DNA from 2 places in the Bhargavaea sp. GQ12 genome. Region 2 is predicted to be linked to the other one. Evidence: riboswitches for the same ligand, from Rfam matches in the RefSeq annotation. Region 2 holds a riboswitch; the other holds the start of a gene.

Region 1 (3,414 bases), on a different contig from region 2:
GCCACCAATATCGCGATGCAGCTGACGAAAATTGCGAAAAAGCCGCCGCGTGCCATTGCGGAAGCGATTCTCTCCAATCTGGAGACCGACAACACACCGATCAAAGCCATCGACATTGCAGGCCCGGGCTTCATCAATATCAGTGTCAAGACCGACTACCTCGGAGAAGTCGTGAAGGATGTACTGGAGAAAGGTGCAGAATTCGGACGCACTGATTCGGGCGGCGGCCAGAAAGTCCAGATCGAGTTTGTCTCGGCAAACCCGACGGGCGACCTTCACCTTGGCCATGGCCGGGGCGCATCGATCGGTGATGCGCTCAGCAATGTGATGGATTTTGCAGGTTATGACGTGTCCCGGGAATACTACATCAACGATGCAGGCAACCAGATCAACAATCTGGCGCTTTCCATCGAAGCGCGCTATTTCCAGGCGCTCGGCGAGGAGCGCGAAATGCCGGAGGATGGCTATCAGGGCAAGGATGTCATTGAGATCGCCAATGCGCTTGCGCACGAACACGGCGACAAGTTCGCCAAGATGCCGGAACAGGAACGTTTTGACTGGTTCCGCAAACACGGACTCGGCATCGAGCTGGACAAGATCAAGCAGGACCTCGCCGACTTCCGTGTGAACTTTGACAATTGGTTCTCGGAGTCGACCCTTTACGGTTCCGGAAAGATCGATTCTGCGCTCGATAAGCTAAAAGAGAACGGCCATGTCTACGAAGAAGACGGCGCCACTTGGTTCCGTTCGACAACATTCGGTGACGACAAGGACCGCGTCCTCATCAAGCAGGACGGCTCCTACACATACCTGACGCCGGACATCGCCTATCACGAGGACAAGCTCCAGCGTGGCTTCGACAAGCTGATCAACATCTGGGGAGCCGACCATCACGGTTACATCCCGCGCATGAAGGCGGCGATCGAGGCGCTCGGCTACGACAAGGACACTCTTGAAGTTCTCGTGTCGCAGATGGTGCAGCTGTATAAGGACGGCGAGAAGTTCAAGATGAGCAAACGTACCGGCAAGGCGGTCACATTGCGGGAGCTCGTCGATATGGTCGGACTGGACGCGGTGCGTTATTTCTTCATCATGCGTTCCGGCGATTCCCAGATGGACTTCGACCTTGATCTAGCAGTTTCACAATCCAATGAAAACCCGGTCTACTATGCGCAGTACGCGCACGCGCGCATCAGCTCGATCCTTCGCCAGGCTGACGATGCCGGCCTGTTCCATTCTGCAGACCATGTAGGGCTGCTCCAGGACAGCGAGAAGGCGATCGACCTGATGAAGAAGATCGGCGATTTCCCTCAGACGGTCGCAGACTCGGCAAAACTTCGATCTCCGCACCGGATTGCGACATATATCCAGGAGTTGGCTGCCGCATTCCACACGTTCTACTCTACCGACAAAGTTGTCGACCCGGACAACAAGGAACTGTCGGAAGCACGCCTGGCGCTCGTCACGGCAACCCGCACGACAGTCGCGAACGCACTTCGCCTGATCGGCGTTTCCGCACCGGAGCGGATGTAAGTGCAACATGACCGGCCCCGAACAGCTTCGGCTGAAGGGGCCGGTTTTCTTGTATGGAGAAGTTTGATGAAACGTCCGTATTCGCTAGAAACGTTGCTATACTTCATTGAGACGTTAACATAGTTAGCTGAGACGTTAACAAATACCGTTGAGACGTTGACATACCATGACGGCTTGATTTTTTCGGAAGACCTCGACAAAACCGCCGCCGTCTGATTAAATTGAGTAGGAATTGAATATCCGGCAAGATTTTGTGCCGGATGACGCTGAGGTGCCCCGATAACGGGGGTAAAAGGGAAGCCGGTGAGAATCCGGCACGGTCCCGCCACTGTAAGCGGCTATATGCCGCAAGTCAGGAAACCTGCCTCAGCCGAAAACACCCGAATGCGCCTGCGAGGACAGGCCGGTGTGGAACGGCGCCTGCCATTGCAGGCTGCGGTCGTTTTTCCGCATGTCCGTCCTGCCGGCATTTCTGCCCCCGCCATGTGCGGGGGTTTTTCTGTTCCGTACATAAAAAATAGGGGGAATTGGATTTGGATAAGAAATGGCTGAGATGGCTCGCGGCACCGGCTGCAGCACTGATGCTTGCAGCGTGCGGCAACGGTGAAGAAGCGGCGGAAAAACCTGTGGATGAACAAAAGCAGGAAACGGAGCAAAGTTCAGAACAGGCCGGATTCCCGGTCACGATGACCGATGCGACAGGCAACGAAATCACCCTTGAAGAGGAGCCGGATGCGATCGTCTCGATGATCCCGAGCAACACCGAAATCCTGTTCGCGGTAGGCGCGGGCGACGCGGTGGTTGGTGTCGGTGACTTTGATGATTACCCGGAGGAAGCCCAGGAAATCGAGAAAATCGGCGGCCTGGAGTTCAATGTGGAGAAGATCCTTTCCCTCGACCCGGATCTGGTATTGGCACACGATTCGGCCATGGGCACGCATGAGGCCGGCCTTCAGCAGCTTCGTGATGCCGGATTGAATGTATTTGTCATCGAAGAGGCGCAAGACTTCGAGACGGCATACGAGACGATCGGCCAGGTCGGCGAGCTGACCGGGAATGCGGAAGAAGCTGCGGATGTCGTTGAAGAAATGAAAAACAAAGTTGATGAAGTCATCAGCGCGACAGAAGGCATGGAGCCGAAGACGGTGTTTGCCGAAACCTCGCCTGCGCCGGAAATCTACACGCCGGGCGGCGGAACCTTCACAGACGAAATGCTCGGGATGATCGGTGCCGAAAACATGGCCGGGGATCAGGAAGGCTGGATCATGATGGATCCGGAAGAAGTCATCAGCCGGAATCCGGATGTCATTCTTGTGATGTACAGCTATCTGGAAGGCGCCGTGGATGGCGTTAAAGCACGCGAAGGATACAGCACTGTCAATGCAGTGAAGAATGACGAGGTTGTGCAAGTGGACGAGAACATTACGAGCCGACCTGGACCACGGTTGGCTGAAGGCCTGGAAGCGATCGCGAAAGCCGTCTACCCGGAAGCTTTTGAAGGGGGAAATGAATAAGGCGATACCCGCCTATGCAGTTTCATTCGCAATCTTCCTGGCTGCTGCATGGGCGGGCGTATCGATCGGATCCGTCGATATCCCGCTTCGTGCGCTGTGGGGGGAAGGGGATGAGATTGCGGTCAATATTCTTTGGAACATCCGGCTGCCGAGGGTGCTGCTGGCCGGACTGGTCGGCGCGGCACTTGCGATTGCCGGAGCGGCTTTCCAGGGGCTGTTCCAGAATCCGCTGGCAGACCCGTACACGCTCGGGATCTCTTCAGGTGCTTCCGTCGGCGCGGTCATGACCCTGTTTTTCGGAATTTCCATTCCGGTTCTCGGTCTTTATACATTGCCGATATTCAGCATGGCGGGCGGCGCGCTTACG
Region 2 (3,414 bases):
GCTTTTTTGTTTGGACAGGGTGCCGATCCGAGAGGGTGAGGAAATCAAAAGAGGAGGACAACCACATGAAAGACTGGGGAAAAATCATTGTCGCATCTGTCTTTGAAGTCGGCTGGGTGATCGGACTCAAGCACGCGGACAGCGCCATAGAATGGCTTGGAACCGCAGTGGCCATCTGGGTGAGCTTCTATCTGATGATCGTTGCTAGTCGTACACTTCCTGTCGGCACTGCGTATGCCGTCTTCGTAGGACTCGGCGCGGCAGGAACTGTCATCGCCGAGATCATCCTGTTCAGTGTGCCGGTCAACCCGGCCAAACTGATCCTGATCGCCGTCTTGCTCAGGCGTGATCGGCCTGAAATTCGTCACGGATGAAGGAGGGGAAAAAGAATGGCATGGCTCTCACTGATCGCCGCCGGTCTGTTTGAAACTGCCGGGGTTCTGAGCATCAACCGGCTCAACCGGGAACGCAACGCCAAATCGTTCCTGCTGCTGGTCGGTGCATTCGGTGGCAGTTTCATCCTGCTCGCGTACGCCATGAAGTTCCTTCCTATGTCCACCGCCTACGCCATCTGGACAGGGATCGGCGCATCCGGCGGAGCACTTGCCGGCATGTGGCTCTACGGAGAATCCAAAGATTGGCGGAGGGTATTATTTATTTTGATGATCCTCGGGGCTGCGGTAGGGCTGAAATTGGTGGAATAAACGAACGCCCTTGCCGGGAGTGATATGTCTGTTATAGTAGAATCCGTGTGTGGATGACACGCTTCGCCAAATTTCGTAGCCTTTCGTCCTATTCACGTTTAAAACACAATATGTTAGGCTATATGAGCATTAACAACACAATATATTGTAGTAACGATGGGTTGGTACCGATCGCGGTTTAAAAGGGAATCCGGAAAATCCGGAGCTGTCCCCGCAACTGTAAGCGCCGACGACCGCCGAAAAAGCCACTGCAGCTGATGCTGCGGGAAGGCCGGCGGAAGGAAGAAGCGCGAGCCAGTAGACCTGCCACCCATCGGCAAGCGACACTTTCTTCGGGGGTTGAGAGGTGGATGCGAACGGGCGCCGGCCATTCATATCTTTTATTCATCTCTTCATTCATCCCCGGGCCCGATCCTCCATTACCCACACGCAAACAGCGGAAGCCCCGCCGAAGAATTCTTTCTTCGGACGGGGCTTTTGCGCGTCTGAAGACCGGTTTCGCGCCGGCACCGCGCCAGTTTGCGACCGCAGCTCCGAATTTCACGCCGGCAAGATGCCAATTCGCGACCGCAACCCCAGATTTCACGCCGGCAACACAACATTTCGTATCGCCATAACCACTAAGGAGGAATATCCATGGTCATCACCAAACAGACAGATCAGCTCGACATCCTATCCGCACTGGAACAGGAATTCACAGCAGATAAAATCGCCCCGCTGCTCCGAGCGGCAGAGGGCTATAGCGGACCGTCCCTTTCGCAACACCTCATTCGCGAGTCGCTTGGCCGGGTGGATGAATCGGAAACGTATTGGACGGATGTCGCGGCACGCATTTTGCTCGCTCAACTTTACCGCGAGCAGCAGGAGCGCCGAGGCAGAGAGGAAGTCTACGGCGACTTCGCTCACCATGTCCGCACACAGGCTGAAGCCGGCTTCTACTCATCCGCGCTCACCGAGCAATACTCTGAACGCGAGCTCCGGGAAATCGGTACGTTTCTCGATCCGTCACGCGACCGGCTGTTCACGTACACCGGCCTGAAGACACTCACAGACCGCTATGTGGCCACTGATTTCAATAAAAAGCCGGTTGAGTTGCCACAGGAGCGCTGGCTTGTTATCGCGATGACGCTGATGAGGAACGAAACGGAAGACCGGCTCGGAAAAATCGAGGAAGCCTACTGGGCACTATCAAATCTCTATATGACCGTCGCGACGCCGACGCTCGCGAATGCCGGAAAGCCGCACGGCCAGCTGTCATCCTGCTTTATTGACACTGTCGACGATTCGCTACAGGGCATCTATGATTCGAACACGGACATCGCAAACCTGTCCAAATACGGCGGCGGGATCGGCGTTTACATGGGGAAAGTCCGCTCCCGGGGCGCCGCAATCCGAGGTTTCAAGGGCGCATCATCCGGCGTCCTACCGTGGATCAAGCAGCTGAACAACACAGCCGTTTCCGTGGATCAGCTCGGCCAACGGCAAGGCGCGGTCGCCGTTTATCTTGATGTTTGGCACAAGGACATCCTCACGTTCTTGGACCTGAAACTGAACAACGGTGACGAGCGCCTCCGTGCCCATGACATCTTCACCGGTGTCTGTCTGCCTGATCTGTTCATGGAACAGGTCGATGCGCGTGGCGACTGGTATCTGTTCGACCCGCATGAAGTGCGCACCGTCATGGGCTGGTCGCTTGAAGACTTCTACGACGAAGAGCGGGGGAGCGGTTCGTTCCGCAAGCGGTATGAAGAATGCGTTGCGCACCCGGATATCCATTTTGTAAAGGTGCCGGCGATCGATATTATGAAGCGCGTCATGCGCAGCCAGCTCGAGACAGGCGTGCCGTTCATGTTTTACCGGGACGAGGTGAACCGGATGAACCCGAACAAGCATGAGGGCATCATCTACTCGTCCAACCTGTGCTCGGAAATCGCGCAGAACATGAGCGCGACGAGCGCATCACAGGAAGTGCTGGAAGACGGAGTGATTGTCAGCCGCCGTACGCCAGGTGACTTTGTTGTGTGTAATCTTTCGTCCATCAACCTTGGTAAAGCGGTTCCGGCGGGTGTGCTCGGCAGACTCATCGACATCCAGGTCCGCATGCTCGATAACGTCATTGACCTGAATAAAATCCCCGTCCTGCAGGCGCAGGTGACGAACAGCCGCTACCGCGGCATCGGCCTTGGCACATTCGGCTGGCATCACCTGCTTGCACAGAACAACATCCAGTGGGAGTCGGAGGAAGCTGTGGAGTTCGCAGACAAGCTATATGAAGACATTGCCTACCACACAATCAAGGCGTCCGCGAAACTGGCCGGGGAGAAGGGCGCGTATCCGCTCTTTTTCGGGTCGGATTGGCAGACCGGCACCTACTTCGAGCGCCGCGGATATAAAGGAGAGCGCTGGGAGTCGCTCAAAGAGGAAGTCGGAAGGAACGGCGTTCGCAACGGCTATATGATGGCTGTTGCCCCGAACTCCTCGACATCCGTTATCGCCGGCTCCACCGCATCGATTGATCCTGTCTTCAAGCCGTTTTATCACGAGGAAAAGAAAGACTACAAACTCCCGGTTGTGGCGCCGGACCTTGATCACCGGACATACGACGTCTACCGCCGCTCCGCCTATATCGTCGACCAGCGCTGGAGCGTCCGGCAAAACGCCGCCCGCCAGCGTCACATCGACCAGTCGATCTCATTCAATTTATATGTCC

What was found. Region 2 has a riboswitch for cobalamin ahead of AC6CHQ_RS02650 (ribonucleoside-diphosphate reductase subunit alpha). Riboswitches for the same ligand answer to the same signal wherever they lie in the genome.
Region 1: another riboswitch for cobalamin. It lies ahead of AC6CHQ_RS00920 (ABC transporter substrate-binding protein); the one in region 2 lies ahead of AC6CHQ_RS02650 (ribonucleoside-diphosphate reductase subunit alpha).

The regions. Positions count from the first base shown of each region.
Region 1 is NZ_JCAXEU010000001.1:175,473-178,886, forward strand. It holds gene argS (arginine--tRNA ligase) at 1-1,533, shown strand, start outside; cobalamin riboswitch at 1,786-1,916, shown strand; gene AC6CHQ_RS00920 (ABC transporter substrate-binding protein) at 2,067-3,047, shown strand; gene AC6CHQ_RS00925 (FecCD family ABC transporter permease) at 3,040-3,414, shown strand, end outside.
Region 2 is NZ_JCAXEU010000002.1:176,330-179,743, reverse strand. It holds partial or broken gene AC6CHQ_RS02660 (DMT family transporter) at 66-408, shown strand; gene AC6CHQ_RS02655 (DMT family transporter) at 390-704, shown strand; cobalamin riboswitch at 850-1,029, shown strand; gene AC6CHQ_RS02650 (ribonucleoside-diphosphate reductase subunit alpha) at 1,341-3,414, shown strand, end outside.